One region of the Aminipila terrae genome, then DNA from elsewhere that is predicted to be linked to it. Evidence: riboswitches for the same ligand, from Rfam matches in the RefSeq annotation. Region 1 holds a riboswitch; the other holds the start of a gene.
The links. A riboswitch is a leader RNA that binds a small molecule or an ion and turns the genes downstream of it on or off. The one in region 1 is predicted to bind cyclic di-GMP.

Region 1 (16,740 bases):
GGAAGTCCTATACAGAAGATTTAAAAGGGCAATGGACGGTGATCCAGCTTTTAATACTCTGCCTCATATACTTTTTATTGATGGGGGCAAAGGGCAGGTATCGGCTGTACAGCAGATTCTGAGCGCTATGAAGCTTTCCGTGGCAGTCGTTGGCATGGCCAAGGATGATAAACACCGGACCAGAGCATTGATTTATAAGCCATTTGGGCAGGAAGAATATACAGAACTTCTTCTGAAGGAGCATCCGCTGCTCTTTAAATATACCGGAGCTGTACAGGAAGAAGTCCACCGGTTTGCCATCGATTACCACAGAGGGCTTCGGGGAAAACGGATTCAGGGATCTGCTCTCGATGAAATTGATGGTGTGGGACCTCAAAGACGTAATTCACTTTTAAGCTATTTTGGAAGTCTGGATAAAATTAAAAATGCTACTGTTGAAGAATTGTGTATGGCACCGGGAATCACAGAACAGGTGGCTAAAAATATCAAAGAATATTTTGATTGATAAAGGCAAATTATGGTGGTATAGTAATGATAATAGTATGTGAAAATTTGCATATACTAAAGAAATTACCAAAACGATTTTTACATGGAGGACTTTAATATGTCAGATAAAGAGAAATGCGCTGGCGGTTGTGGCTGCGGATGCGGTGATCACGAACACGATGAATCAGATTTTTTAACTTTGGAATTTGATGATGGCGTAGAAGTAGAATGCGAAATCATGGGTGTATTTGATTTTGAAGGAAAAGAATACATCGCTCTTGTTCCTGATGATGGAACAGATGATGTTTACATCTATGGATACAAGGAAGTAGGCGAAGAAGAATTTGAATTGATCGATATTGACGATGATGCAGAATTTGAAAAGGTTGTAGCTGAATTTGATAAATTAACAGCAGAAGAAGAATAGTCATTTATTTATAAGAGTTTTATAAAAAATAGATTAAGAAACAAAAAACAGGGAGTAAATTACTCTCTGTTTTTTGCTTTGCTGATTTTTTATTTATTTAGGGGAATCCAAAAGGACCGTTAAATTTTATGGGGATAAAATTTAACTAATTCCCTTAATTTTTTTTAGCATATACCTATTAAAAACTAATGTCAATAGTCAGTTTAATATTACTTTATATGGAAATTGCAGAATAACACAAATTTGCTGTGATATTCCGGATAAATTGCTGTTTTTACATGGAATCTTGCGGTTCAATACTTAAAAATATTTATTAAACTTTATTATACCATACCTGATAGAATTTTTTAATAGTTGAATTGTTTTATAGTTTCGGATATAGTAACAATGTGTGGTCAAAAGGATGACCGATGAGTTGGAGGATATTATGAAAAAATATGATATTATAATTGCCGGAGCAGGTGCAAGCGGAGTATTTTTATCATACGAACTTACGAAGCTTGATAATACAGCAAAAATATTAATGTTAGATAAAGGTGCACCTCTTGAGAAACGGGTATGCCCGATTAAATTAGGAAAAGCAAACAATTGTATTAAGTGTGAGCCCTGCCACATTATGAATGGGTATGGCGGAGCAGGAACATTATCTGATGGAAAATACAATATTACAACTAAATTTGGCGGAGACCTGCATTCTTATATCGGTCAGGATAAAGCCATGGAACTAATGGAGTATGTGGATGAAGTCCTCTGCAGTTTCGGAGGTGCGGATGCTAAGCTTTACTCCACAGGAAATTCCGATTTAAAGACTACGGCATTAAGGAATAATCTTAATCTGCTTGATGCTAAGGTAAGACACCTGGGAACAGACAGGAATGTCCAGATTCTTGAAAGAATATGTAATTATACGAAAGAAAGAGTTGAAATGCAGTTTTATTCAACTATTTCTGAAGTAATGCAGAATTCAGACGGGTCTTTTAATGTAAAAACAAGCAAAGGGGAAGAGTTCCAATGTACGGATCTGGTTCTGGCTACTGGAAGGTCTGGCTCAAAATGGATTTCGGATATCTGCAATCAAATGAATATAGGGCTGGAACAAAACCGTGTGGATATAGGGGTCCGGGTTGAACTTCCTGCTGAAATTTTTAAGCACATTACAGATGAAGTTTACGAGAGTAAAATTGTTTATAAGACTGATAAATATAATGACATGGTTAGAACATTCTGCATGAACCCCTATGGGGAAGTTGTGGCAGAGAACACCAATGGTATTGTGACTGTAAATGGACATAGTTATGCGGATCCATCCCTCAGAACTGAAAATACAAACTTTGCCCTTTTAGTGTCCAACAAACTGACTGCACCATTTAAGGATAGTAACGAATATGGAGAGTCCATAGCTAAGCTTTCAAACATGCTGGGAGGTGGTGTTCTCATGCAGAGGTTTGGGGATCTTGTCAAGGGGCGAAGAAGCAGCGAAAGGCGTATGGAAAAATGTTTTACCAGACCTACACTGAAAGCAACTCCAGGAGATCTCAGTCTTGTACTTCCTAAGAGACAATTAGATAACATTATTGAAATGATATATGCATTAGACAAGATTGCTCCAGGAACGGCTAATGAAGATACGCTTCTTTATGGAGTTGAAGTTAAATTCTACAATTCAAGAGTTGAGGTAGATGGTAACCTTGAAACTAAAGTGAAAGGACTGTATGCTTTGGGAGATGGCTCTGGTGTAACCCACTCTTTATCACAGGCTTCAGCCAGCGGAATCCATCTGGGTCGAATACTGTCTAAAAAATATTCAAAATAGCAAAATATAAATGAAAAAACAAGATGATTAAGCAAGATAACATCTTGTTTTTCTTTTTTCGACAAAAACTTTTAAAATATTACAAAAAATCAGGCAAAATTAGTATAAAATATATTGAATATATATTGATAAAAATTAAATTTATGCTATAATATTTAGAAATTGCACTATTTCCATGAATAAAATGTAATATGTTGAAAATGTTTTAATCCAATTTAATTTGTGGGATATGAATGGTTAAAACTGAAGATTTGGCAAAGCAGCCGAAAGACTGTGACGCAAAACTATAGGGCCTGAACTCTGTGAGATGGCAGCCAGTTGCATATATTGGAACTCCTAAAGTGTGCAATAGGAGTTTTTTTAGTTGGATAAATTAGTTGTATGTAGTAAATTTAAGTGAAAAGGGTGCAGAGGTTAAAGGAGTGGGCAACCATGAGTAATATAGGAGTCGCTGTAGTTGAAATAGCTGATGCAAATGTGCATAAATTGTTATATGCAAATAAGAATTATTATATGACCAGAAAATACCAACCAGAAGAAATACAGGAAACGTACGAAAATAATGTAGTTGAACTGCTTGATTCAGAGAGCAGAATACGGATGAATATTTTAATTGAAGAGGCATTGAGGTACAAGAAAAATACTCTGAATTTTGATATAAAAGTCAGGTGTAAGGACGGCTGTTACAGATGTCTTCTTTGCAAAGGAAAATTAATATATAAGCCGGAACGGGTTACGATGAATATTGTTGAAACAGATATAACAAGTGTTAGTGATAATCTGTCAGCAGGCATTTTGTAGTGGGATAATCTGAGGCTTAAAAATGCAGCTGTAAAATGTATAAAAAAACAAACATTTTTCTACAATATTTTATGTTTTATAAGGCAAAATAGTTGCAAAATATGTTGAATAATATATAATTTAAGAAGAATAAAAAGTGGATAGGATTATATCCATTTTTTTGGAACAATGTGAAAAAATGTAATTACCAATGTAGGGAAACAGTTTTACTTTACGTATAAAAATGTCAAGGATGACATCATTCAAAAACCAGAAAGGTGGTATGTATATTGTCATTTTTAAATTCAATGAATATTAGCGCTTCTGCGCTGACAGCCCAGAGACAAAGGCTTGATATTATTTCTGAAAATGTGGCCAATATTGACACAACGAGAACGGAAGCCGGTGGACCTTATCGAAGGAAAATGGTAGTTTTTGAAGACAAGGCTGGAGATGTTTCCTTTAAGGACTCTCTCAACAACGCAATACTGGAGAAGGATTCCAGCGGCAGGATGGTCAGACGTGATTATTCACCAGGAGTAAGGGTCAGCAATATAGTTCAAGACCAGAGTGATTTTAAGACCGAATACAACCCTGAAAATCCTGATGCAGATCAGAATGGATATGTAAAGCTTCCAAATGTAAACATGCTGGAAGAAACCATAGACAGTATGTCAGCTACAAGATCCTATCAGGCAAATGTGACTGTTCTAAATGCTGTAAAACTCATGGCTCAGAAGGCACTGGATATTGGCAAATAACTATCAGCATGTGAAGTAAATTGGAGGTAATAAGGAGATGTTTATAGACCCTATACAGGTGGCTAACAATATTTCGGATATAAGCCAGATTAATAAAGTAAATGACAATAAGAAAACAGTAAATGGTACAGCTGGTGTAAGTGATGCCGGAGCAGCACAGGGCGCGCAGGTACCATTTAAATCTGTGTTTGAAGATGCAGTTAAGGATGTTATCAGCACGGACCAGCAGGTGAATGCTGATGCTCAGAAGCTTGCAACCGGACAGAGTGATAATTTACATCAGTACAGTATTGATATCGCAAAAGCTCAGCTATCGATTGACCTTTTAGTTGAATTAAGAAATAAAGCACTTGATTCATACAATGAAATCATGCGCATGAGTATTTAATTAGGATAAGGTGGCAGTAAATTGCGAGAACGTTTAATAGAACAATTTAAACAGATAAAAGAAAAATTGGCAGCTGTAAATGCCAAACTCAGCAAGAAGCAAAAAATTATTATTGTAATTGCGGTGGTGCTGATTATTGCAATTTCATTTGCAATAACCCTTGCATTGAATACTACTAAATTTGATGTGCTCTATACAGGGCTGGATGAATCAGAGGCAGTAGAGATTATAGGGGTATTGGAAAATCAGGCTATAAAATATAAACATGAAGACGGAGTCATTTATGTGCCTGAAGACATGGTTGATAAAGTGAAGGTGGCATTAGCTGCAGAAGGATATCCTAAAAGTGGCTTTACATATGATGTTTTTAAAAACAATGTCAACTTAATGTCTACAGATTTTGAAAAGTATAAATATGCACAGTTTGAACTGGAGAGCCGTATGGCTGAAACCATTAAACAATTTGACGGGGTTAAAGATGCCACTGTTACCATAGCTATGGCTGAAGAACAGAAGTATGCGTTAGAAGAAGATAAAAAGGATTCTTCTGCATCCGTTACTGTAACCATGGAAGATGGCGGATCCCCAAGTGCGAAACAGGTTAAGGGAATTCAAAGACTGGTTGCAAAAGGTATACCGGGCATGAAGATAGAAAATGTAGCCGTTATTGATGGTAATGGTGAAGAAGTCAGTGCCAGTGAGGACAATACCCAGGAAGGTGCAGCTGCATTAAAACTCAATGTTGAAAAGCAGATTGAAAGTAATATCAAAGGCAAAGTTCTCCACATATTCCAGCCAGTATTTGGTGAAGACAATATCAGAGTGAGTGTAAACTGTTCCGTTGATATAGACAAAAAGATTAAAGAAATAATACAATACATTCCTTCCCAGGATAACAAGGGCGTTCTGTCAAAATCCACCTCAACTTATGAAGTACAGGGGCAGGGAAAAGTGACTACCGGTACACCGGGAACTCAGACAAATGCAGATGTTCCAGTATATCCTGGAGTTACCACAGACGGAAATGATATTTATTTTAAGGACGACAGGGCTTTGGAATATCTGGTTAGTCAGGTAAAAGAACAGGTTCAGAGCGATTCTGGAGAACTGACAGATACTACAGTATCTGTAGCCGTAGACAGTGCAAGCCTGACTCCTGCAAAAGCTGGTGAAATGAGACAGGCGATTGCCCTTGCAGCAGGTATTGATCCTTCCCTTGCGGATACGAAGATTGCTATTTTTAATGCACAGTTCTATGAGCCAAAACCGGTTCAGGCTTCTGGAATCTCAGCTATACTTGATGCAAATCCGATTTTGAAGATAATCATTCCGGCAGTCTTGGCGCTATTGATTTCTTTAATTGTTGTTGTATTTGTTATTATCAGAAAGACAAAATTAAAGAACAAAGCACAAGAACTGGCAGCGGAAGAAGTTCTGCCTATAGAAGAAACGGAAGAACTTGTACGTCTTGACGAACTTGGAAAAACAAGAGAAGAAGAACTTAAGAGTCAGATACAAGACTTTACGGATCTTAATCCAGAGATTTCAGCTCAGTTACTTAAGACTTGGTTAAGAGGAGAAGAAGACAATGAGTAGAGATGATAGCGGGCTAACAGCACAGCAAAAAGCAGCGGCTGTAGTTATTTCGCTTGGGGCTGAAAGAGCCTCCAAAATATATAAATTTCTTGGTGAGGAGGATTTAGAGACTCTTACACTGGAAATAGCAAAACTGAATCATGTTACTCCTACACAAACAGAAGCAGCCATGGATGATTTCTATAAATTGTGCTTAACTCAGAAAGTTATCACTGAGGGAGGTGTTGATTATGCTAAAACAGTGCTTGAGAAAGCTTTTGGCCCTCAGACAGCTACAACACTGCTGGAGAGAGTTACCAGAAATCTGAAAACAAGAGCATTTGAGTTTATCAGAAAGACAGACAGCAAGAACCTTTTTGCAATTATACAGCATGAAAGACCTCAGACTATAGCATTAATTTTATCTTACGCAAAACCTGAACAGGCATCAGAGATAATTACTGAACTGCCTAAAGAAAAACAGGTAAAAGTTGTAGAGTGCATTGCAAGAATGGATAGTGCAACACCGGAAACCATCAAAATCGTGGAAAATATTTTAGAGAAAAAATTTGCCTCTGTACTTTCTCTGGATTTTGCTCAGGTTGGAGGCGTAGATTACATTGCTGAAGTAATGAACAATATTGATAGAAGTAATGAAAAATACATATTCGATGAATTAAGCAAAAAAGATATTAAACTTGCTGATGACATCAGAAATAAAATGTTTGTATTTGAAGATATTACATTACTTGATGACAGAAGCATACAGGAATTCCTGCGTGAAGTTGATACTCAGGATATCGTTTATGCATTAAAGGGTTCTACCCAGGAAGTTGCAAATATGATCTTCTCCAATATGTCTAACCGTATGACAGAAACGGTTAAGAGTGAATTAGAGTTTACTTATAACGTTCGTCTAAAAGATGTAGAAGAAGCTCAGCAGAGGATTGTTGGTATTATAAGACGTCTGGAAGAAGAAGGACGACTTATGATCAATAAAGGCGGGAAGGATGAGATAATTGCGTAAATCCTATGAAGTTTTACAAGTTCAGACGGCTCTGCAGAAAGCAGAAAAGCAATTAGAAGAAGCCATAGAACGTGTAAAAATGGAAAGCAACTACAAAAATTCCGAAAACAGCGATGCCCAGAAAGCTGTAGAAGATGCTATGTCTGAATTTAAAAAAGCAGTCATGGAAGAGCAGCGGCATGAAGAATTAAAGACAGATAAAGGTGTCAAACAGATTTATGGTTACGGGCCGGAACTGTCCAGACACGAAACAATAGACAGCGATATCTCACAGATAGATGAAGACAAGAAGTCAATTTTAGCAAGTATTTTAGGGGAAGAGATTCTGGAAAAAGAGGAATTGCGCCGGGATGAAGATTTATTAAATGATGAATTTCACGATGGATATGATTCTCTCTCCAAGATTGCGTCTTTTAATACTGCTATCAAACTTAAGAGCGGTAAATCACCGGATGCAGATATTCTTAACGAAAGTGAAGAATATGAAATGAAGTGTTTTAACGAGAAAAATGTCTTTGAAGATGAATCTTATGAATATGAGGCAGATGATATAATGCCCACCAACTACTATCTCAGCTCTTTTGATGATGAAGAAGGAGAGATTAAGCCTTATGATATCAATGAGGCATTGGTTTTAGGTGAAATAGTTCCGCCAGACAGGATGCCAGAAGCAGTTGAGGATACTTCAGATGATGAAGATGGATTTATTCCGTCAGATGAAGAACTGGAAGCTAACAAAAAAGAGATTCTTGAACAGGTTCAAAAACAGGCTGAAGATATTTTAGACAGGGCTTCTGATGAAGCAGCAAGAATTATTGATGGTGCTCATGAAGAAGCGCAAAAGATTATAGAGGAAAAAGTCCAGAAGGCTATGGCAGAAGCATCAGAAAAAGGATTTGCCCAAGGATTCGAAAAAGGACAAAATGCAGGGTATCTGGACGCAGAAAATGCTGTGAATGAAGGAATGATTCAGGAGGCAGCAGCTTTTAGAAAAGAACTGGAGGAATCTCTTCAGGCATTTGAGGAAAGAAAAGAAGAAATCCTGCAGAGCAATCTTGGGGAACTTTCAGATCTGGCTGTTAATATTGCTGAAAAAGTAATTAAAATCAGTTTAAAATCCAGTAAAGATGTAGTGGCTAAAATGATAGTTGCTGCTGCAGAAGACTGCAGAGATAAACAATGGGCAAAAGTATATATTTCTCATGAGGAAAAAGCTATAGCCATGAATTTAGAGAAAGAACTTATCGATGCCCTAAACCAGATTTCTTCAAATGTTAAAGTGGTGGTAATGGAAGATGAACCCTCAGGAACCTGCATCATAGAGTCACCAGATCAGATTATAGATGCCAGTGTTGGAACGCAACTTGATAATATACGGCAAATCATCAGTGATAATAAATCTTAGGGGGGAAAAGGCTTGTATTTAAAAGAACTGTCAGAGCTTATTAAGAACTCAGAAACTTTTGAACATATTGGCAAAATTGAAAACATTGTAGGTATGAGTATTGAAGCTTCTGGCATAAAAGCAAGCATTGGAGATATAAATGTCATAACCTCCAAAGACGGGAAAAGAAAGGTCATGTCAGAAGTTGTAGGCTTTAAGGGAGATAAGACCATCTTAATGCCCTATGATTTCATAGAAGGAATGGGGTCTGGAGATTTTGTACGGAGTACAAAGAAGAGACTCAGAATCCCGGTAGGCCAGTTCTTATGTGGCAGAACTATTAATGCCATGGGTGAACCTATTGATGGGCTGGGATCTGTTGACCATTCTGTTATGTGCAGTGTTGAAAATAATTATATAAATCCGCTGAGCAGACCGCCCATTACAGAGAGAATACATTTCGGGATTAAAGCCATGGACGGATTCCTTACTGTGGGAAAAGGCCAGAGAATTGGAATCTTTGCCGGAAGTGGTGTAGGTAAAAGTACCTTGCTGGGTATGATTGCCAAGCAGGCCTCCGCAGACATAAATGTAATTGCCCTGGTAGGAGAAAGAGGCAGGGAGGTTAAGGAGTTTATAGAAAGAGATCTGGGACCGGAGGGAATGGCAAGATCTGTACTTGTGGTTGCTACTTCGGATCAGCCGGCAGTACAAAGAGCTAAATGCCCTATTGTGGCCACAGCTATTGCAGAATATTTTAAGGATCAGGGCAAAGACGTGCTTTTGATGATGGATTCATTAACAAGATTTGCCATGGCCCAGAGAGAAATCGGGCTGGCTGTAGGAGAACCACCGGTTGCCAGAGGCTATACTCCTTCGATTTATGCAGAAATGCCGAAGCTTCTGGAAAGAAGCGGAAACTTTGAGCAGGGATCTATAACAGGTATTTATACGGTTCTGGTTGAAGGAGACGACACCAACGAACCTATAGCGGATACCGTTCGAGGTATTCTGGATGGACATATCATCCTCTCAAGAAAACTGGCTGCAAGGAACCATTTTCCAGCGATTGAAATTGGTGGCAGTATTTCCAGATTGATGGCGGCTATAGTGGATGAAAACCATAAGGCTATGGCTTCCAAAATAAGGGATATGTTGGCTGTATATGAAGAAAATGCTGACTTAATATCAATTGGAGCCTATAAGCCTGGTGCCAGTGCCAGACTAGATAATGCTGTATCAAGGATTGATGCGGTTAATAACTTTTTAAAGCAAAAGACTACTGAGTTTTTCAGCTATGATGATACCCTGGAGGGGATGACCAGAATTTTGGAATAACCGTTGAAAAATTGAGGAAAAAGGTATAAAATGAATTATTATGGCGAAGTTTAAGTTTTCTTTAAAATCAGTGGAAAAATATAGGAATATTACCCTGGACGAAGCGAAAGCAAATTATGCTAAAGCAGTCTCAGATGTTAATAAACAAAATGAACTTATATTAAAGATAAAAAGCGAATTAGCCGATATAAATAGAGAGCTAAACTATAAGAATAGTCAGGGAATAACTATCCTGGAACATCAGGGATATAAAGTATATATAAAGATTCTGGAAAATAATATAAAAAATGAAGAAGATAAACTAAAAGGGCTGAAAAAAATAGAGCACCGACGACGAAGCGAATTGATTGTGGCAAAAACCGATGTTATGTCTATAGAAAAACTTCGGGAAAAAAGATTTGAAGAGTATAAGAAGGAAGAAAGCAAAAAAGAAGCACTGGCTACGGAAGAGTTTATCTCTAATCAGTTATCCAGCCGTAAGTAATGGCTTGATATATAATTCCTCTTATTTAATAAGGGGATAAGCACCTTAAAAACTAAATAGGAAGGGAGGTCCTTGAATGAATGCAGGAGTGTTTTTTCAAACCATGAACAGTAGTCCTACTGTAAAAGCAGGAAGCACTCAGCTGGCCAATGCTAGTAACAACTCTAAAGATTCTTTCAAACAGGAAATGGATAAAGTTTTTGACAGAAAGCAAAATGATGCCAATAGTACAGTTAAAAGTCCCATACCTGAAAAGAGCAATGATTCTAGCCGTGTCCAGCAAAAAACAGATTCAAAGAAGTATCCGAAGGATGATGCAGATTCCGGCAAGGATGACCAGAATGTTAATGCTGAACAAGCAGGACAAATTCTGGCGGCAGCTCAGCTTCAGCAACCGGTTGTACCAACAGTAAATGTGGGTAACAGTATCGGCGATATGCTGCAGCAGATACAAAATCCAGCTATAACGGAGGTATTGGTTAAACCGGATATAGTTGAATCCCCATTGAATCTAAATGAGAGTATTAAACCTGATGAAGGAGCAAAAAACGGTGACATTAAACTACCATTCCAGAACAGCATTGATTTAGTTAAATCATCCATGATTCAATCAAATCAAAATGATACTCAGGACAATCAGATGTCAGGTTTCGGTGAAAACCTTACAAAGGAAAATCCTATACTGGGACAGGATGTAAAGGAAGCTGATACTACTCAGAGTGAACCAACCGTTTCTCAGGAAGTTAAACCTGTAAAAGACGATGCAACTGTTGAAATAACAGATAAACCAGAGGGAAATATATTTCTAAAGAATAGTAATCTGGATTTATCAAAAGTAAACATAAAAGTTGCAGAAGCGCCTGTTGACACAAATCAGGCTGACATGGCTCAGCAGCTGGCAGACAAAATTATGTACAAACTCAGTGCAGGAAAACAGGAATTTGATTTGCAACTCAATCCAAGGGAACTGGGAAAGGTTAACATCAAAATGATATTTCAGAATGGAAGTGCAGAGCTGGTCATGACCGCGTCTAACCCAAAGGCGCATCAGTTACTTTCCATGCAGGCAGATACTTTACGAGGTATATTGGAAAATAATACTGGCATGAACAGTACCATTCACTTAAAGCAGGCTGAAACAGCTAGTGGTCAATTTGACAGGGACAATTTCCAGCAGCAGAGTAATGAGAAGCAGAACCAGCAGAACCAGAAACAGGAAAAGAAAACTACAGAAGGAATTTCATTTGTAGACAGACTCAGACTGGGACTGGTGGACAATCTGGACGAAGCTGTATAGAAAGGAGGAGACAAGTTTTGGCAGACACTACGATTAATGATAGCATGTTAAAAGCAATGAAAGCTGTCACTACGGATAAGAGCAAAAGCACAAAGTTGAAATCTGACATTAACCTTCAGACTATGGACTGGATGTCTCTTTTGGTGGCACAGTTAAAAAACCAGGACATGTATAACCAGACGGATAATACCCAGATGATGACCCAGATGGCACAGTATTCACAGATACAGGCTGTACAAAGCATGGTATCTCTCCAGGAAGAAATATTTGCTATGAATACTTCTTCATATGCATCCTCATTAATAGGAAAAGACGTAACTGTGGCTACATTGGAAAAAAGTACAGATTCTACTGGAACTACGGATAAACTGGTTACCACAAAAGGCAAAATTACAGGAGTAACTTTGTTTGAAGGATCCCCGATGATTTATATCGGAGATAAGAAATTTTCTTTCAACCAGATCATGCTTATAGGTGATGTACCAGATGGTAGCAGCAGTTCAACAGGTACTGGCACAGATACCACTAAAACTGGCGGTACTACTGGAGGCACAACAAATAATACCACAGGTGGTTCTGGAGACAATACAACAAATAATAACACTGGGGGCAACTCTACTAATTCCCAGACGTCAGGTTCCGGAGGAAGCGGAAATTAAACAACAGACAAATATGACATGAAAGGGAGGTGTTGAAAATGGCTGACATTAAGGTAGGAAATAACTATCAGAATATTAACCAACTGGTAGGAAACAGAAGTGTAAACAACACAAATAATCTGAATCGCAATTCTGGCATTACTACAATAGGAGCAGATTTTGGAACTCTCTTAAAAGAACAACTTGACAAAAACAGTGGCGCTGATAAAAATCAGGGGTTACAGTTTTCTAAACACGCACAGGAAAGAGTTGTACAAAGAGGAATTGAACTGACTCCTGAATTGATGGATGACCTGAATTCAGCTGTTAAAAAGGCTGATGCAAAGGGCGCCAAAGATGTAGTCATATTTGATTCCATGAATGCGTTTATCGTAAATGTACCAAATAAAACAGTAGTTACTACCATGTCTGGCAGTGAAATGAGAGACAATGTGTTTACAAACATTGATGGTGCAGTAATACTGTAAATTGTAAATAAACAATTTAATAAACCGTGTATAAAATAGCCGGACCATTTATGGAGGTTATGAGGTATATGGACTGATATATCTCAGCACGGATCTGAAAGGAGAAAATAGATGGTTAAATCGATGTTTGCTGCTGTAGCAGGACTTCGCGCCCATCAGGCAAAGATGGACGTTATCAGTAATAATATAGCCAATGTTAATACTTATGGGTATAAGGCTGCAAGGGCAACGTTCAGGGATGTATTCTATGCAACATCTTCAGGTGCAAATGATGCAGGAGCTGTGTATGGTGGTACAAACCCATCCCAGCTTGGTTATGGTTCAAAGCTTGGGTCAATTGATTCCCTTATGACAGGGGGAGGTACTGCCACTACTGATAATCCGACAGACTGTATGATTCAGGGTAATGGCTTTTTCCTTGTAGGTCAGAAACCTACCGAAACAGCTGGAGTTCGAAATGGAATTGCAGTTGAAGATGGTTTAAATGATGATGGTACTATAAATACCAATGAATCTGCAGGAAAGGTTAATCAGACGGACATATCCGGATTGAATATGACAAGGGTTGGCATCTTTACTTTTGACGGAGCTGGAAACATGGTAGATTCCAACGGCAGAATGGTATATGGCTTTGCAAGTACATATGATTCTACCAATAAAACTTATTCTTTGAATAAGAAAGAGATTACTGCTTTAAGAATGCCAAACAAGAACTCAGACCCAACCAAATATGAGCCAATGGCATTAAAAAACATTACCATTGGTAAAGATGGAAGCATTGTAGGTACAAATGACCAGAATCAGACTATATTAGTTGGTAAAATTGCGCTTGCCAATGTTCCCAATCCAAATGCATTGGAAAGAGGAGAAAATTCCTATTACACAGCTAAGGCAAATACGGGTACAATAACAGTAAATCCATCAGGACAGAATTCTACTGGTACTGTAGAATCAGGATGCCTTGAAATGTCTAATGTAGACTTATCTAAAGAATTTTCAGATATGATTACTACAGAAAGAGGATTCCAGGCTAACACAAGAATTATCACAGTAACAGATTCAATGCTTGAAGAATTGGTAAATCTGAAAAGATAGCTATATGATGCATGGAGGGGCAGATTAGGCCCCTCCTGCAATATGATAAAGTGAGTGGGAAAAAATGATAAAACTTACAAAACTAAATGGCGTAGAATTTCTGCTAAATGATTCTCACATTCAGATTATTGAATCAATACCGGAGTCCAAGATTGTTCTGGACAATAAAGATTATTATCTGGTAAAAGAGTCTTTTGATGAAATAATCAATAAAATTGCAGAATTTAATGCCAAAACAGCAGATAAGGAAAGTTACTTAAAGGCCAGAAGAGGTTTAACTGAAGTGGCTGACGAAAACCAAGAGTCTGCTATAAAGTGAATATGTACTTACCGATAGTTTATCAGAGAGAAATCAATTACCTGGTTGTCATGTGAAGGTTAAACAGGTTTAACTGTGTCTGATGATTAATCAGGATTTACATATATATTTATCCTATTATACGAAAAAAGGATAAAATCAGATAACAACACTAAGTCTCGGAAAATGGAGACAAAAGGATAAAACTAAAGATAAAAAATAGGAGATTTAGATGGCTGACGTATTATCACAAAGTCAAATTGACGCCCTACTCAATTCTCTGAGTTCTCCCGAAGCTGTGGCTCAGGAAGAGAAGTTAATTGAGGAAGAGGAAAACAAAAAAATAAAAAAATACGACTTTAAGACTCCTAAAAAATTTACAAGAGACCGGTTAAAGTTAGTGTTTAGTGTGTATGAAAATTTTGCACGTGTAATCTCATCATATTTAACAAGTATGATGCGTCTTTCCTGCCAGGTTGAAATGGTAGATATAGAAGAACAAAAATATTTTGAATTTAACAATGCATTATCAGAAAATGATATAGTTGCTATGGTGGATGGATCTGTTAATAACGGCAAAGGTGATTCAGAGACCTTGATGATTCAGATGAGTAATCCTGTTATATATTCGCTGATTGACAGAATGATAGGCGGGTCTGGTGAAGCTGACGGAGCTGAAACAGATGGGGGATTTACCGATATAGAAATATCCCTCTTTGAAAACGTCATGGTTCACTTACTGCCTATAATGGAAGAGTCATGGCAAAGCTACTTTGATGTGGCCTTTAAGTTTGACAAAATAGAAACCAATCCAAGATTAATTCAGAGTATTCAGGCTGATGAAATTGTAGTAATTGTTGTATTAAATATAGAGATAAAAGATACTACAGGCACTTTTAATATTTGTATTCCCGGCGGAATCATGGAAGATGTCTTTAAGCTTACAGATCAGTCAAATATTGCGGGAAGGAAAAGAGAGCACCAGGATGAAGTCGCCAGAGAGGAAATACTGGACAGCTTGAAAGATTCCCCCTTGAAATACGAGCATTTTTAGGCGAAGCAAATATTCTGTTAGAAGATGTATATTCGCTTAAACCTGGTGATGTGATAAACTTAAGGAAACCTAAGGATTCAGAGGTAGCTGTATACGTGGAGGACAAACCATGGTATAAGGGGCGCCTGGGAGAGAAGAAAGGCAGTGTTGCAGTAAAGATAACCGGAACTACAATAACCCGGTAGTAGCAGAGGTGATATATGAGCGATAATAATAATTATTTTACCCCCATGGAGATAGATGGCATTGGTGAAATACTAAATATAAGTTTAGGGTCTTCAGCAACTGCTATGTCAGATATGCTTGGCAGAAAGGTTACCATAACTACTCCTAATGTTAAAGTCAGAAGTTACGATGAGTTTGAAATAAGTGAAGTGGAACCTGCTGTGGGGGTTGAGATTACATATGTAACAGGTCTTAGTGGAAACAATTTGATGCTGCTAAGGAAAGATGATGTAAGAAAAATTTTGGAAATACTGATGTATACCGAAATTGATCCTGAAACTTTTGAACTGGATGAACTTTCATTAAGCGCTGTCTGTGAACTGATGAATCAGATGATGGGTGCTTCAGCGACTGCTTTAGCAGATGTAATAGGTACCATGGTGAATATATCAACACCTGTGGCCTTTGAAGTTGAAGATCCGGAGGCATTTAAGGAAAAGTATTTCAGTACAGATGAACCAATGGTAGAAGTTTATTTCAATATAGAAATTGAGGATACTTTCTCCAGTAAGTTCATAACTATGCTATCTATAGACTTATGTAAGAAACTTATTTCATCATTTGGGTTTATGGAGAATGATAAAATTGATGAGCAGGGGAATCAGGAAGCAGCTAAAACTGAAAATGTTATGAATGCCGTGGCGGCGGATGCAGCAAATGCTCCAGTAAACCCATCTCCGGCACAACCGGTATCCCAGCAGCCTCAACAACCACAAATGCAGATGCAGCAGGGTATGCCAATGCAGGGATATCCGCAGCAGATGTATGCACAACCGCAATATACCAGAGATCCAAGATTAATCAATGTTCAACCAGTATATCAGAATTATGAAGTTACACCGGCTGAAGCAGGGACAAATCTGGATTTAATTATGAAAGTTCCCCTTCAGGTTTCAGTTGAAATTGGAAGGACAAAAAAACTTGTAAAAGAAATATTGGAACTTGGACAGGGATCCTTAGTAGTATTAGACAAATTAGCCGGTGATCAGGTTGATGTTTATGTAAATGGTCAATGTATTGCAAAAGGCGATGTCGTAGTAGTGGATGATAACTTTGGTGTAAGAATCACTGAAGTAATCAAAAAGGCTGATTTAATTAACAGTCTATAAATTAAAAAACAATTAAAAGTTATATTATTTTCAAATTGCTTTTAAAGAAAGAGGTAAAAAAATGGCAAAAATT
Region 2 (14,020 bases), 770 kb from region 1:
GTATATTCAACCGGATGGCTGGCAGTTATTCTTATCCTCTTATTTGAATTCACAAATTCTATTTGGTCAATTTCCTCTTCATCAAATCCATTTTCCTCAAAATACATAATCGACTTTTGTTTTGCCGCTACAATACTGTCTGGCAATTCCTGTGCCCCTGCAAGGCAGGCAGCATCTACTGCGCTCTGAAGCTGCTGCTTTTCTAGTGCAACTCTTCCCACATCAATTACTATTGCTGTAAAGGCCATCAGTACAGTAATAAATAATGCCACCATAATGGTAACTGAACCTTGTTCTTCTCTGTACCCACAATACTTAAAAACATTCATGAGCCATCACACTTCCATTTCATGCTCTTCAGTTTTTTTGATATCATTGGACTTACTTAGCGCTTTCAGCTTTATTTCCAACATAGCAAGATTTGAATTTGCCTCACTAAGTTTTTGTTCTACAATAATTTTTTCCATTGTAATATCAGATTTTTCATTAATAAACTGTACTATCTTTTTAGTATTCTCCTGCAATTCTTTTTCCATCAAATTGTTGGCATTTAATATCTTTTCGTTTTGTGTTTCAAGCTTTTCCACTGTTTTATTCAGGCTTTCTATGATTTGTTTTTGTAATTTAGTTTCAGCCGTTAAATCCGCTAAAGATTGCTCTTTTATGGCTGCCTGTGAATTTAAAGCAGACATCACTTCCGTCTGCATCATCAGCTGATTGGTCAAATTCTTTACATGGGCAGTTAATTCTGCAGTCTGGCCGTCAGATTGCACCGTTTTTAGATATTTAAGTTCTTCTGTTTTGTCTTCTATATTAATGGTCAGCTCTACCAGCTTATCTCTTATTTTTTGGGATTCTTGTTTTTCTGCAATAAGCATTTCTTTGGAAGCTTTTATTTCCTGACAATAATCCTCGTTCAGTTCGGTCAAGTCATTCATAGAAACCTTCAATCGCCTGATTTCATTCTCCAGTGAGATTTTGTCAAAATTGTGTTTCTTGTTTTCTTCCTCCAAAGCTATACATTTATTTTTCATAACAAGGACATCCTGCATGGTCATTTCTGAGTCTTCCTGTTGTACACATGACATAGATTCACAAAGATTTTTATACTCCAGCTCAATTTTATTTATTTGATGTTTAAGGGATTCATTGACATTATTAAGTTCCTCTTTTTCATTATATATCGTCTGTAAATTCTCATAAAAAGTATCTGCCATTGTCTGCTGCTGCTTACGTATAATGCTTAGATATTCCAAAACCGACTGTTTGGTATATCCGCCCATTCTTGTCTTTAAATATTGATTCATATCAATTTCTTCGGTTTTTAAACGTAATGTTTCAACCATACTTAGTCCATTCAACCTATCTGCCATGACAAATCACTTCCTCCTTATTTTTCTATCCTAAAAAGAATAGTGTCTCCAGCCTTTATATTAAATGCTGTGCCTTCTTTCAGCTCCAGAATATGCCTTGTTTTTTTGATATATTTTCCTATACTCCATGGTCTCAGTGTTTCAATTCCCAATACTTTAAAATTCTTTGAAAGATAAATTACGTCAATGGACATTCTCATAAAAAAGCAATGTATGGATGGAGAATTTAAAAGAAGCAATCCTTCCCCATGTCCAAGGCTTTTTTTACCCATAAGACCCAGAAAACGCTCTATAAAATTATCTGCAATACATACTTTATCTGCCAAAATAATGTTATTACAATATACAACCATAAATACACCTCACCCAAATTGCTGGAAAACCTTTAAAACAGCTGGCCCCATTAGAATAATAAATATAACAGGAAAGATAAATAAAACCATAGGGAGTAAAATTTTGATAGAAATTTTTTGTGCCCGCTCCTCAATTTTATTTCGTCTGTTCTGCCGCATTCCCGCAGCCTGAGCCCGAAGAACATTTTTAATGGATATTCCAAGCTCCCCTGCCTGTACAATTGCTCCAGTAAAAGTCCTGACTTCCCCAATTTCACACCGTTCTCCTAAAAATAAGAGAGCATCACGTCTTGATCTGCCCATGGACATTTCTCTATACGTCACAGCCAGTTCATCAATAAAGGTTCCCTCCATATTTTCAATTACATGAAAGATTGCCTGTTCAAATCCCAGCCCTGCTTCTACATTCACACTAATAAGATCTAAAACTTCAGGTAACTGCTGTTCCATAGCTTTATGCCTTTTACTTATCCTTGTAGCAAGATGAAACCTTATGGCTGCATACCCCACATAAATACCAACCGCTGCTGAAAGTAAACAATGTAAGGTATTTTGCCTGAGCAGTAAAGCTATTGCAATGAATGCCAATGAAATCCCTAAAATAACCATAATACGTATCATTTGATATTCATGTAGTTCCAACTTTAACCCAGCCCGATAAATGTTTTTTTTCAGTTTGTCATTTTTTAGATTTTTGAATAAAAGCTCTGAAGTCGAATATTTACCTATAGATTTCTTTATATTTACTATTATTGGCCGGAAAACCAGCTTCATAATTCGCTTGGAAAAAGGCAGACAGAGTTCTTCATCATGAACATAATCTCTTTGGAATCCACTGTTTATGTTCTGAAGACGTCTTTTAATCGCATTATTTTGTTCTTCATAGGGTTTTAAAACAATTATAATGCCGCAATAGATAAAAGTTCCTAATAAAACAGCAATCAAATACACCATATCATCTTCCTCAATACTCAATGTCTACAATTTTATTAATAATGACAAAACCAATCAGTTCCATTAATATAGAAACACCTATCATGATTTTCCCAATAGACGTTTCAAAGAATGACAGAAAGTATTGGGGATTTAAAATCATAAGAAGAATTATAATAAAAATTGGTAGCAATCCAATTACTATTCCTGACATCCTCCCCTGTGCAGTCAATACACGCACTTCCTGTTTAATGCGTATTCTGTCCTTAATGGTATCTGAAATTGTGTCCAGAATTTCAGATAAGTTTCCTCCCACCTGCTCTGAGGTTATTACTGCAGACACCAGTAAACCCAGATCATTATTTTGTACACGATTCACCATATGGTGCAATGCATCATTTTTATTTACACCAAAGCGCATTTCTCGCAGAGTCTTTGTGAATTCAACAGATATGGGAGGCTGCATATCATTTGCGATACTTTCCATGGATTGCTGAAATGTGAAACCTGATTTTATACAATTGCTCATAACTACCAGTGACTCTCCCAGCTGCTTATTAAATTCTGTTTGACGCTTTCTCCTGGATTTGTGTATGAACAATGGAGGAATGATAAAACCCACAATTGCAAAGCCGGCGGCGGTAACTATGCTCAGGCCAGAAAGTGAAATAATTAAAATGGGCAGGTAGGTCATAATAATCCAGATGTAAATAAACTCTGACGCCCTTAGTTTAATTCCCGACATAGCCAAATAATCACTAAATTCTTTACTGGCAATTTTAAAGTTTCTATCTTTTTTCTTCTTGTACTTTTCAATTTTTTCTTTATAAAACTGATCTTGTATACGGGAAATGGCATCCTTATTCAGATATTTATTTAATCGATTTTCAATAAATTCTCTTCCAGAATTTTTTTTTATTAAAAGAATAATAAAATAAGTGAGAATAGCTGCAAAAAAAGCAATAAAGTAAGTTAGCATAATTTCACCTCATTTCTTAAACCAGTCGTCTCTCACAAGCACTCCATTTGATACCAATTTCTCTAAGAAAGTGGGACGTATTCCCATTGAAACAAAATTACCTGTGATTTTTCCTTCTGAATCCAATCCCTGCTGTCTGAATACAAATAAATCCTGAAGAGTAATCGTATCTCCTTCCATTCCCACTACCTGAGTGATATTTATCACCTTACGGGAACCATCTTTCATTCTCGCCTGTTGAACTATTACATCAAGAGCTGAAGCGATCTGTTCCCTGATTGCTTTAACTGGTAGCTCCATCCCAGACATAAGTACCATGGTTTCAAGCCTTGACATAAGATCCCTGGGAGAGTTGGCATGTGCTGTGGTCAGAGATCCATCATGCCCTGTGTTCATAGCCTGCAGCATATCCAGAGTCTCACCGGAACGTACTTCGCCGACTATAATACGGTCAGGCCTCATACGCAACGAATTTCTTACCAATTCTCTGATAGTAATCTGACCTGCACCCTCCAGATTTGCAGGACGGCTTTCCATGGTGACTACATGATTCTGTCTTAGCTGAAGCTCTGCAGCATCTTCTATGGTAACAATTCTTTCTGTATCCGGAATATATCCAGATAAAACATTGAGTAAAGTTGTTTTTCCACTGCCTGTACCACCAGAAACAATAACATTTAATTTACCTTTCACACATGCTTCTAAAAAGGACATCATCATAGGAGATACAGATGATTTTTTTATTAAATCACTCACACTTAAAGGATTTTTGGAAAACTTTCGTATGGTTAAACTTGGACCATTCAGTACAATGGGAGGAATAACAGCATTTACTCTTGATCCGTCTGCAAGCCTTGCATCAACCATAGGGCTTGTTTCATCAATCCGTCTTCCTACAGAAGAAACAATACGGTTGATAACATTTAGTAAATGTTGATTATCTTTAAAAACAGTAGTACTTAATTCCAGCTTTCCTCTACGCTCTATGTACACGTTATACGGCCCATTGACCATTATTTCACTGATTTCTTCATCTTCCAGAAGGGGCTCTAAAGGGCCTAACCCCACAACGTTATTATAAATCTCCTTTTGAATTCGCAAGCGGTCTGACCGGGATATTCCAGATACACTTACATCAATTAATCCTTCTATTGACTTTAATAGATATTCCTCCTGATTTTCTGTAATATCATTACCCCTTGCGGCTTCATTATTGATTAATTCAATAATTTCCGTATGCACTTTTTCTTTTAAGTCAGAATAATCATCTACAAATGTTACATTTCCTTTGTTTAAACTGTTCACCTTTTCTGTAACAGCCTCCGTATGCTGCTTCATTTTCTGTTTTTCCAGTTTTTCCAGCAAACTCATAGGATTCCTTCTTTCTAAACCATTTTATTTTTTCTTTTGAACAACTTAAAATGCTTTTCTCCATCCCCTATAGCTTTTATCTTTTTATTTGAAATGGTTTCAATATCAAAATTATCTGAACCAGATAATAATGCATCTGCCACAATAGAAATTGATTGACTGAGCATACTACCAGGTGAGCTTATAACAAAAGGAACTCCACGATTTAATGCTGTAACCGCAACCATGTAATCGCTTGGGATTTTAGCCCATATAGGGCAACCTATTATGCTCTGAACATCTGCCACAGTAATGGAGCTTATGTCGACAGCCCGATTAACAATCAGCCTTACTTTATCCTTCTGCTGAAGAGAATCCATAAGGGAAAGGCTGAGTTTTGAGTTTTTCAGAATGGATATATCCAATCCTGTAACAAAAAGAATAGTGGATGAGGATTCAATGGCTGTAATTGTCACATCAGTAAAAGACGGTGGTGTATCAATAATCACATAATCATAATAATTGCGTAGCACACTTAACAGACTCTGTACCTTTTCTGCAGAAACCAGTTCAGCATATTCCGGGCTTTTTGGTGCACACAAAACATGAACACCACTGGAATGTACTGTCATATAACTCCTGACCGCATCAATGTTTGGGGTAAATACTTGTTGTACAAATTCTGCTATTGTATCTGCAGGTTCTATATCAAGAAATATATGAATATCTCCAAACTGTAAATCAAGATCAACCAGGGCAACTTTTTTACGTTTTTCTGCCAGTTTTACTGCAAGATTCGTAGCAATTGTAGTTTTCCCAAGGCCTCCTTTGGCTCCAAATACAGTCACCACTCTTGACATCCATGCGATATTTTCTTTTTCATTAAGAGAATTGATACGTATGGATTCATTATGGTAAACTGATTTAATATATTCTGCAAATTCTTTAGAAGAGGCTGGAAAATCTGTGACATTATGAGCACCTGCTCTAATTGCTTTCTGTAAGATTTCTAAATCCATGTGTTCCACCAGCAAAATAACATGGGTCCTTGGTCTATGAAAAATTATACGCTCTGTCAGGCTTAATACGTCCGTATCTCCAGCACTAAGAAACATAATAACCATATCAGGAGATACATTTTCAATTTTATTCAATGCCGGAGTCCCTCCTGATGATTCTCCAAGAATTACAATTTCCTCATCATCTATCATACTCTTTATCTCAGCCAGCTTTTTTTCCAGCTTGCTGATAACCATAACATTAATCTTCACTACTTATTCTCCTTTACCTTATATGGAAATTACTACTGTTTTATTGGCAAATTTATCAGTTTCCCATCTAATGGGGACCTTACTACAACACATAGATGACCTGTAAATTCATAATAGCCCAGATCCAACACCTGTTCTGGAGAGACCTGAAGTGTAATGGTTGAATAGGCTGCATTTTTTTCACTGGCTTTATCTTTGTTGGATAAAGCAGAATCTACTGCCAGTACTTTCACATTCTGGGCAATAAGCTTAGTAAATGCGGTTTCCTGCTGATTATACTGAGCAAGAATATCTACATGATTACCTGGTTCAATCATATATCCCACCCCGGAGACCCCGTCCACTGCAATGGTCATAGCACGCATTCCAGGCTTTAAAATATAACTTAAGCTTGCTCCAGCTGTGTCACCAGCTGTCACAATCTTGGAGGCCAAAATTTGTTCACCAGTCATAATTTCAGAATTGGCAACTTTACCAATCACCAATGATGTATCAGAAATTGCGTCGGACAAGATTGCTTCCCTGGGTAATTGAGAAACTTTTACCATAGAGTCAGTAATTGGTGTATCAGCAGGAATATCCTGTATGGCTACAACAATGCCTGCCCGATCTGTTTCGTTATGATTGCTAAGGGTATTAAAAAAAATAAAAACCAGAACTCCAGTTAATATTGCTGTTATTAATGCCAGTAATTTTGTCTTCTTCAATATTTCACCCCTCTATACAGTTTGTTCATTCTATTCTCATGGTACATTGCGAAGTAAGATTAATATAACCGCCCCCATCATCTAAGAATTTAAAAAAAGGCGTAAGTAATTGTACTCTTATGGTAAGTACCACTTTTATTTCTTCTTCTTTTGGAATTGTAATCTGTTCATTAAAATTGCTTGAATTTTTTTGTATTATAGTTTTGACTTGCTCTTCAACAGCAGATGCTCCGTCATCCTTATAATGAACGGCAGCGTATCTGGCTGCTTCGCGGCAGGTATTATTTGCAAGAATCTGATGTGAAAAGAGATACCCAAATTCACAAATACCACAGAGAAGTAATAATAGTAGAGGTAAAACCAGTGCAAATTCCACCATGGCCTGCCCCTTTTCCTTTTTAATGCGCAACCCCTTTCACCACCTCTCTGTTTATCCTTTAATTCTGATTCCATTTAAAATGTTTAAATGGCAGGACCCGTGCATATGGGTAATTCCTGCCATTATATTACAATTTATAAAAATTGTAGGGGACAAGTGTTGATTTATTCAATAAGTCCTGATTATTAAAGGCTGGCGCCAATATTAGTAAACATTGCAGCAACTTTTCCTCCTAATGGGGTCAAAGTAACGATGGCAACCACTGCAATAGCTGCAATAATCAACCCATATTCTACCATTCCCTGTCCACTCTCTTCGCTCTTTAACCATCTAAGTAAATTTTTCATATTCTTTCCTCCTTTACAATAAAAAACGTTATATTGGGATTCTTCATTTAAAGTGGATAACTGGAACTATTCCTCCTTTCCTTTTCAATCCAGTTATCAGCCAGGATATATTCATTATTTATAAGACAAGCGTATATATTTTAAAATATTACGCTAACTTACCAACCTATAATGTAAATAAGGGAACAGATTGTCCCAAACATAATAAATGGAGCAAGCGGAAAAAAACTGTACATAGTTAGCTTTTTAATAGTCATTCCTCCAAGACAGAAGGCAATTAATGCCCCGCTCATTCCAATCAAACCAATCTTTATATCTGGATATCCAAGTATCAATCCCATTGCTGCAGCCAGCTTCACATCACCTGCTCCCACTTGTTCTAAGCCAACAAGTTTTCCTGCCATAATAAACATAAATCCAACTGCAACCATACAAATAAGCGCGTATAATAAAGCCATCCATCCAAAATACAGGATTTGAAATACTGCCCCTAAAAAAAGGATAAAAAGAACTAATTCATTAGGAATCAGCCGTATTTTCAAATCAATTAAAGAAATAAGTATGGCAACTGTAAAAAGCAGCGATACTAAAAGTGTTATAAATATATTTTCTGTTTTGCTTCCTGCATAACTCCATAAAACTCCATTTAAAACCACCACTAGACCGACAGTCCTTATATCACAATTCTTAACTACAATTTCACTGTTATTTCGTAATTTTTTATAAGTTACAAAGCCATTAGATATATGTGGAATTACCATTCCAAAACTAATGCCTAAAATACCAAAAATCAAAGTCAAATAAATATTCATCATCAGCCTCCAAACATGTCACCAAGAAAAATATAATAAAAAAAAGCACGCTTCCTCTTTTTTTGTTAATTAAAAGGCGCGTGCAAGCAAAACTACCATATAGACACAAGAGTCCCTATGAACATAATAGTTTTTTAAAGTGTTTGCAACTGGCTGGCATAGTGATTCCCTCACCTTAGCCCCTATAGCTTTGCGTCATCGCCTTTCAACGACTATGCCTTTAAAAACAAATATAATATTAAATTTTTCATATCAACAATTAAGTATAATTAAATACTGCTATAAAAAAATGCCACCTTAAGTAAATTCATTAAGGGGCATTGCAGTAACTCACATCAAATAAACCTATATCAGGTATATAATCTTATTTCAAATGTTTGCAACTGGCTGGCATAGTGATTATTCTCACCTTAGCCCCTATAGCTTTGCGTCATCGCTTTTCAACGACTATGCCGAAAATACATATTAAATTATTCTTAATTATACATACTAATTTTAGTTAGTCAATAGTCCATTTTTTTCCATATATTGAATTTATGCTCCTTATAAACAAAAAAATCCTTTAAAGCCTTGAATTTCCTTAATTATCGCTTTATACATATTTATTTGCAATGACGAAATTATTTTTATTTTACGCATCTATCCATTCAAGTATATATAATTTTAAAGACATAAAAAAAACTTACACAATACTGTGTAAGTTTTCTATGGTGCGCGATGAGGGACTCACACAGTCTCGCTTCGCTCGCCTGCCGTTCTTCGCTTTTATTCCATTCCAGCTCGAACCAGTCGCTATTCAAAAGTACACTGTACTTTCTCATTTACGCTCCTGCCCTTTCGGGTTCAAGTCCCATTTTAATACATAAAAAAAATGTACATCTTTCAATGTACATTTTCTGTGGTGCGCGATGAGGGACTTGAACCCCCACGGTCGCCCGCTAGATCCTAAGTCTAGTGCGTCTGCCAATTCCGCCAATCGCGCATATTTTGGTGACTCCACCGGGAATCGAACCCGGGTTACCGCCGTGAAAGGGCGGTGTCTTGACCGCTTGACCATGGAGCCATTTTAAACCGGCGACGTCCTACTTTCCCAGGCAGCTGCCCGCCAAGTATCATCGGCGCTAAGGAGCTTAACTACTGTGTTCGAGATGGGAACAGGTGGAGCCTCCTCGCTATTGTCACCGGATTTTGTCTATTCTTTTTTTGAGAGTGTACTCTCAAAACTGGATAACATACTTTTCTATCAGTTTTATTCCTTCTTGAAACCATTTTGGTCAAGCGTTCGACCTATTAGTATCGGTCAGCTCAATACATTACTGCACTTACACCTCCGACCTATCAACGTGATAGTCTCTCACGGGTCTTACCATTTCTGGAGGAAATCTATTCTTGTGGGGGGCTTCGCACTTAGATGCTTTCAGCGCTTATCCCGTCCATACGTGGCTACCCAGCTATGCTCTTGGCAGAACAACTGGTGCACCAGAGGTATGTCCATCCCGGTCCTCTCGTACTAAGGACAGCTCCACTCAAATTTCCAACGCCCACAGCGGATAGGGACCGAACTGTCTCACGACGTTCTGAACCCAGCTCGCGTACCTCTTTAATGGGCGAACAGCCCAACCCTTGGGACCTACTTCAGCCCCAGGATGAGACGAGCCGACATCGAGGTGCCAAACACCGCCGTCGATGTGGACTCTTGGGCGGTATCAGCCTGTTATCCCCAGGGTAGCTTTTATCCGTTGAGCGATGGCCCTTCCACTCGGAACCACCGGATCACTAAGCCCGACTTTCGTCCCTGCTCGACCTGTTTGTCTCGCAGTCAAGCTCCCTTCTGCCTTTACACTCTTCGCGCGATTTCCGACCGCGCTGAGGGAACCTTTGGGCGCCTCCGTTACTCTTTAGGAGGCGACCGCCCCAGTCAAACTGCCCGCCTGACACTGTCCCAGTACCGGTTCACGGTACATGGTTAGAACTTCAACGTTACAAGAGTGGTATCCCAACGGTGGCTCCCCCAATACTGGCGTACTGGGTTCGTAGCCTCCCACCTATCCTGTACATGCAACGCCGAAATCCAATATCAAGCTGCAGTAAAGCTCCATGGGGTCTTTCCGTCCTGCTGCGGGTAACCGGCATCTTTACCGGTACTACAATTTCACCGAGTCTATTGTTGAGACAGTGCCCAGATCGTTACGCCTTTCGTGCGGGTCGGAACTTACCCGACAAGGAATTTCGCTACCTTAGGACCGTTATAGTTACGGCCGCCGTTTACTGGGGCTTAAGTTCTGTGCTTCGGTTGCCCTAACACTTCCCCTTAACCTTCCAGCACCGGGCAGGCGTCAGCCCCTATACTTCAGCTTTCGCTTTAGCAGAGACCTGTGTTTTTGGTAAACAGTCGCCTGGGCCTTTTCACTGCGGCCTGCTTTCGCAGGCACCCCTTCTCCCGAAGTTACGGGGTTATTTTGCCGAGTTCCTTAACAATAGTTCTCTCGCTCACCTTAGGATTCTCTCCTCATCTACCTGTGTCGGTTTACGGTACGGGCACCTACATTCTCACTAGCGGCTTTTCTTGACAGTGTGAAATCAGCTGCTTCGGTACTCTAATTTCCCTCCCCATCACGCCTCAGAATTGAACCGGCGGATTTGCCTGCCTGTTCTCCCTTGACGCTTAGACGCACTCAACCAACGGTGCGCTCAGCTTATCCTTCTGTGTCCCCACTTCGCTCAAACGAATTTCGGTGGTACTGGAATCTCAACCAGTTGTCCATCGCCTACAGCTCTCGCTCTCGGCTTAGGCCCCGACTAACCCTGAGTGGACGAACCTTCCTCAGGAAACCTTAGATTTTCGGTGGACAGGATTCTCACCTGCCTTACGCTACTCATGCCAACATTCTCTCTCGTATACAGTCCACCAAGACTTTCATCTCAGCTTCTGCCCGTATACGATGCTCCTCTACCAATTACATTACTGTAATTCCAAAGCTTCGGTAGTAAGTTTTAGCCCCGTTTATCTTCGGCGCAGAGCCACTCGACTAGTGAGCTATTACGCACTCTTTAAATGAGTGGCTGCTTCTAAGCCAACATCCTAGCTGTTTATGCAGCTCCACATCCTTTTCCACTTAACTTACATTTTGGGACCTTAGCTGTTGGTCTGGGCTGTTTCCCTTTCGACTATGAAACTTATCTCACATAGTCTGACTCCCAAGTATAATACTTCGGCATTCGGAGTTTGATAGTTTTCGGTAACCGGTGAAGGCCCCTAGAACATTCAGTGCTCTACCTCCGAGTATCTCAATCTTGAGGCTAGCCCTAAAGCTATTTCGAGGAGAACCAGCTATATCCGGGTTCGATTGGAATTTCACCGCTATCCACACGTCATCCCAGCCTTTTTCAACAGACATGAGTTCGGTCCTCCACGAGATTTTACTCTCGCTTCAACCTGCACATGGATAGGTCACCCGGTTTCGGGTCTACAGCATATAACTTGACGCCCTGTTCAGACTCGCTTTCGCTTCGGCTCCAGTGCTCCAGCACCTTAACCTTGCTACATACCATAACTCGTTGGCCCGTTCTACAAAAAGTACAAGGTCACTTGCGCTCCCTTTGCTTGTAAGCATAAGGTTTCAGGTTCTTTTTCACTCCCCTCCCGGGGTTCTTTTCACCTTTCCCTCACGGTACTATTCTCTATCGGTCACTAGGTAGTATTTAGGCTTGGGGGTGGGCCCCCGGCTTCCCACCGGGTTTCACGTGTCCGGTGGTACTCTGGATCCACTCTGCATTTTGTGCATTTCGTCTACAGGACTTTTACCTTCTTCGGTCTGCCTTTCCAAACAGCTTCGACTATACACGCCATACGTGATGAGTGTCCTCAACCCCATAGTAAACTATGGTTTGGCCTCTTTCCCGTTCGCTCGCCGCTACTTAGGAAATCGATGTTTCTTTCTCTTCCTCCGGGTACTTAGATGTTTCAGTTCCCCGGGTTACCTTCTCTGTGACTATTTTATTCATCACAGGATACTTACGCATTACCATAAGTGGGTTTCCCCATTCGGACATCTGCGGGTTGTCGGATGTTTGCTCCTAACCGCAGCTTATCGCAGCTTGCCACGTCCTTCTTCGGCTCCTAGTGCCAAGGCATTCACCTTATGCTCTTATTCGCTTGACCATAAGCGTTTTGCTTATCTAGCGTTAGATAAGACTTATATTTTTTAGACTTACTTGTTAATTAACTCGTAATTCTCTGGTTTCTCGGTTGAAATCGTAGTTATTTTACACCCGACATCATTCTTTTAGACATCTCTGTCCGAAAAGACTTTTGTCTTAGTTCTATAACTGTTTGTTATCTTTCGATAACCTCGATTTCGTTGTCATATTTGTGTTTTTAACACTTTCTGATATTTTGCATATTATCCAGTTTTCAAAGTACATTTAGAACCCTTTTAAAAGTTCTGGTGGGCTTGGGAGGACTCGAACCTCCGACCTCACGCTTATCAGGCGTGCGCTCTAACCACCTGAGCTACAAGCCCATATAAACTCATAGTGCAAAAGTTATAGTCTCCTTAGAAAGGAGGTGATCCAGCCGCACCTTCCGATACGGCTACCTTGTTACGACTTCACCCCAGTCATTGGTTTTGCCTTAGGCAGCCTATTTGCTGGCCAACTTTGGGCACCCCCAACTTCCATGGTGTGACGGGCGGTGTGTACAAGACCCGGGAACGCATTCACCGCAGCATTCTGATCTGCGATTACTAGCAACTCCAACTTCATGTAGGCGAGTTGCAGCCTACAATCCGAACTGGGACTGGTTTTGGAGATTTGCTCCACCTCACGGTCTTGCGTCTCTCTGTACCAGCCATTGTAGCACGTGTGTAGCCCAGAACATAAGGGGCATGATGATTTGACGTCATCCCCACCTTCCTCCGTGTTATCCACGGCAGTCTCAATAGAGTGCCCATCTTACTGCTGGCAACTATTGACAAGGGTTGCGCTCGTTGCGGGACTTAACCCAACATCTCACGACACGAGCTGACGACAACCATGCACCACCTGTCTCCTCTGCCCGAAGGAGGGACCTGTTAAAGTCCTGTCAGAGGGATGTCAAGTCCTGGTAAGGTTCTTCGCGTTGCTTCGAATTAAACCACATGCTCCGCTGCTTGTGCGGGTCCCCGTCAATTCCTTTGAGTTTCACACTTGCGTGCGTACTCCCCAGGCGGAGCACTTAATGCGTTAACTGCGGCACCGAAGCCTTGCGGCCCCGACACCTAGTGCTCATCGTTTACGGCGTGGACTACCAGGGTATCTAATCCTGTTTGCTCCCCACGCTTTCGTGCCTCAGTGTCAGTTACAGTCCAGAAAGCCGCCTTCGCCACTGGTGTTCCTCCTAATATCTACGCATTTCACCGCTACACTAGGAATTCCGCTTTCCTCTCCTGCACTCAAGTCTCACAGTTCGCAGGGCTTACAATGGTTAAGCCACTGCCTTTCACCCCACGCTTACAAGACCACCTACGCACTCTTTA

Region 2: linked by a shared signal. The riboswitch ahead of Ami3637_RS02090 (prepilin peptidase) and the one ahead of Ami3637_RS05875 (PAS domain-containing protein) in region 1 are both predicted to bind cyclic di-GMP.

Annotation. Positions count from the first base shown of each region.
Region 1 covers NZ_CP047591.1:1,211,143-1,227,882, reverse strand. The annotation lists gene uvrC (excinuclease ABC subunit UvrC) at 1-505, shown strand, start outside; gene Ami3637_RS05885 (DUF1292 domain-containing protein) at 605-913, shown strand; gene Ami3637_RS05880 (NAD(P)/FAD-dependent oxidoreductase) at 1,341-2,726, shown strand; cyclic di-GMP riboswitch class I at 2,970-3,052, shown strand; gene Ami3637_RS05875 (PAS domain-containing protein) at 3,159-3,527, shown strand; gene flgC (flagellar basal body rod protein FlgC) at 3,815-4,267, shown strand; gene fliE (flagellar hook-basal body complex protein FliE) at 4,305-4,655, shown strand; gene fliF (flagellar basal-body MS-ring/collar protein FliF) at 4,677-6,251, shown strand; gene fliG (flagellar motor switch protein FliG) at 6,244-7,257, shown strand; gene Ami3637_RS05850 (FliH/SctL family protein) at 7,250-8,662, shown strand; gene Ami3637_RS05845 (FliI/YscN family ATPase) at 8,675-9,979, shown strand; gene fliJ (flagellar export protein FliJ) at 10,020-10,463, shown strand; gene Ami3637_RS05835 (flagellar hook-length control protein FliK) at 10,540-11,760, shown strand; gene Ami3637_RS05830 (flagellar hook capping FlgD N-terminal domain-containing protein) at 11,778-12,419, shown strand; gene Ami3637_RS05825 (TIGR02530 family flagellar biosynthesis protein) at 12,458-12,886, shown strand; gene Ami3637_RS05820 (flagellar hook-basal body complex protein) at 12,998-13,981, shown strand; gene Ami3637_RS05815 (flagellar FlbD family protein) at 14,046-14,300, shown strand; gene Ami3637_RS05810 (flagellar motor switch protein FliM) at 14,512-15,333, shown strand; gene Ami3637_RS05805 (FliM/FliN family flagellar motor switch protein) at 15,318-15,518, shown strand; gene fliY (flagellar motor switch phosphatase FliY) at 15,534-16,667, shown strand; gene Ami3637_RS05795 (response regulator) at 16,729-16,740, shown strand, end outside.
Region 2 covers NZ_CP047591.1:437,648-451,667, forward strand. The annotation lists gene Ami3637_RS02040 (Tad domain-containing protein) at 1-329, opposite strand, end outside; gene Ami3637_RS02045 (coiled-coil domain-containing protein) at 336-1,373, opposite strand; gene Ami3637_RS02050 (DUF192 domain-containing protein) at 1,391-1,726, opposite strand; gene Ami3637_RS02055 (type II secretion system F family protein) at 1,736-2,680, opposite strand; gene Ami3637_RS02060 (type II secretion system F family protein) at 2,691-3,638, opposite strand; gene Ami3637_RS02065 (CpaF family protein) at 3,648-5,009, opposite strand; gene Ami3637_RS02070 (AAA family ATPase) at 5,024-6,259, opposite strand; gene cpaB (Flp pilus assembly protein CpaB) at 6,292-6,966, opposite strand; gene Ami3637_RS02080 (TadE family protein) at 6,992-7,375, opposite strand; gene Ami3637_RS02085 (Flp family type IVb pilin) at 7,531-7,692, opposite strand; gene Ami3637_RS02090 (prepilin peptidase) at 7,851-8,504, opposite strand; cyclic di-GMP riboswitch class I at 8,646-8,733, opposite strand; cyclic di-GMP riboswitch class I at 8,880-8,968, opposite strand; tRNA gene Ami3637_RS02095 (tRNA-Leu) at 9,404-9,486, opposite strand; tRNA gene Ami3637_RS02100 (tRNA-Glu) at 9,493-9,567, opposite strand; rRNA gene rrf (5S ribosomal RNA) at 9,574-9,690, opposite strand; rRNA gene Ami3637_RS02110 (23S ribosomal RNA) at 9,775-12,666, opposite strand; tRNA gene Ami3637_RS02120 (tRNA-Ile) at 12,951-13,027, opposite strand; rRNA gene Ami3637_RS02125 (16S ribosomal RNA) at 13,065-14,020, opposite strand, start outside.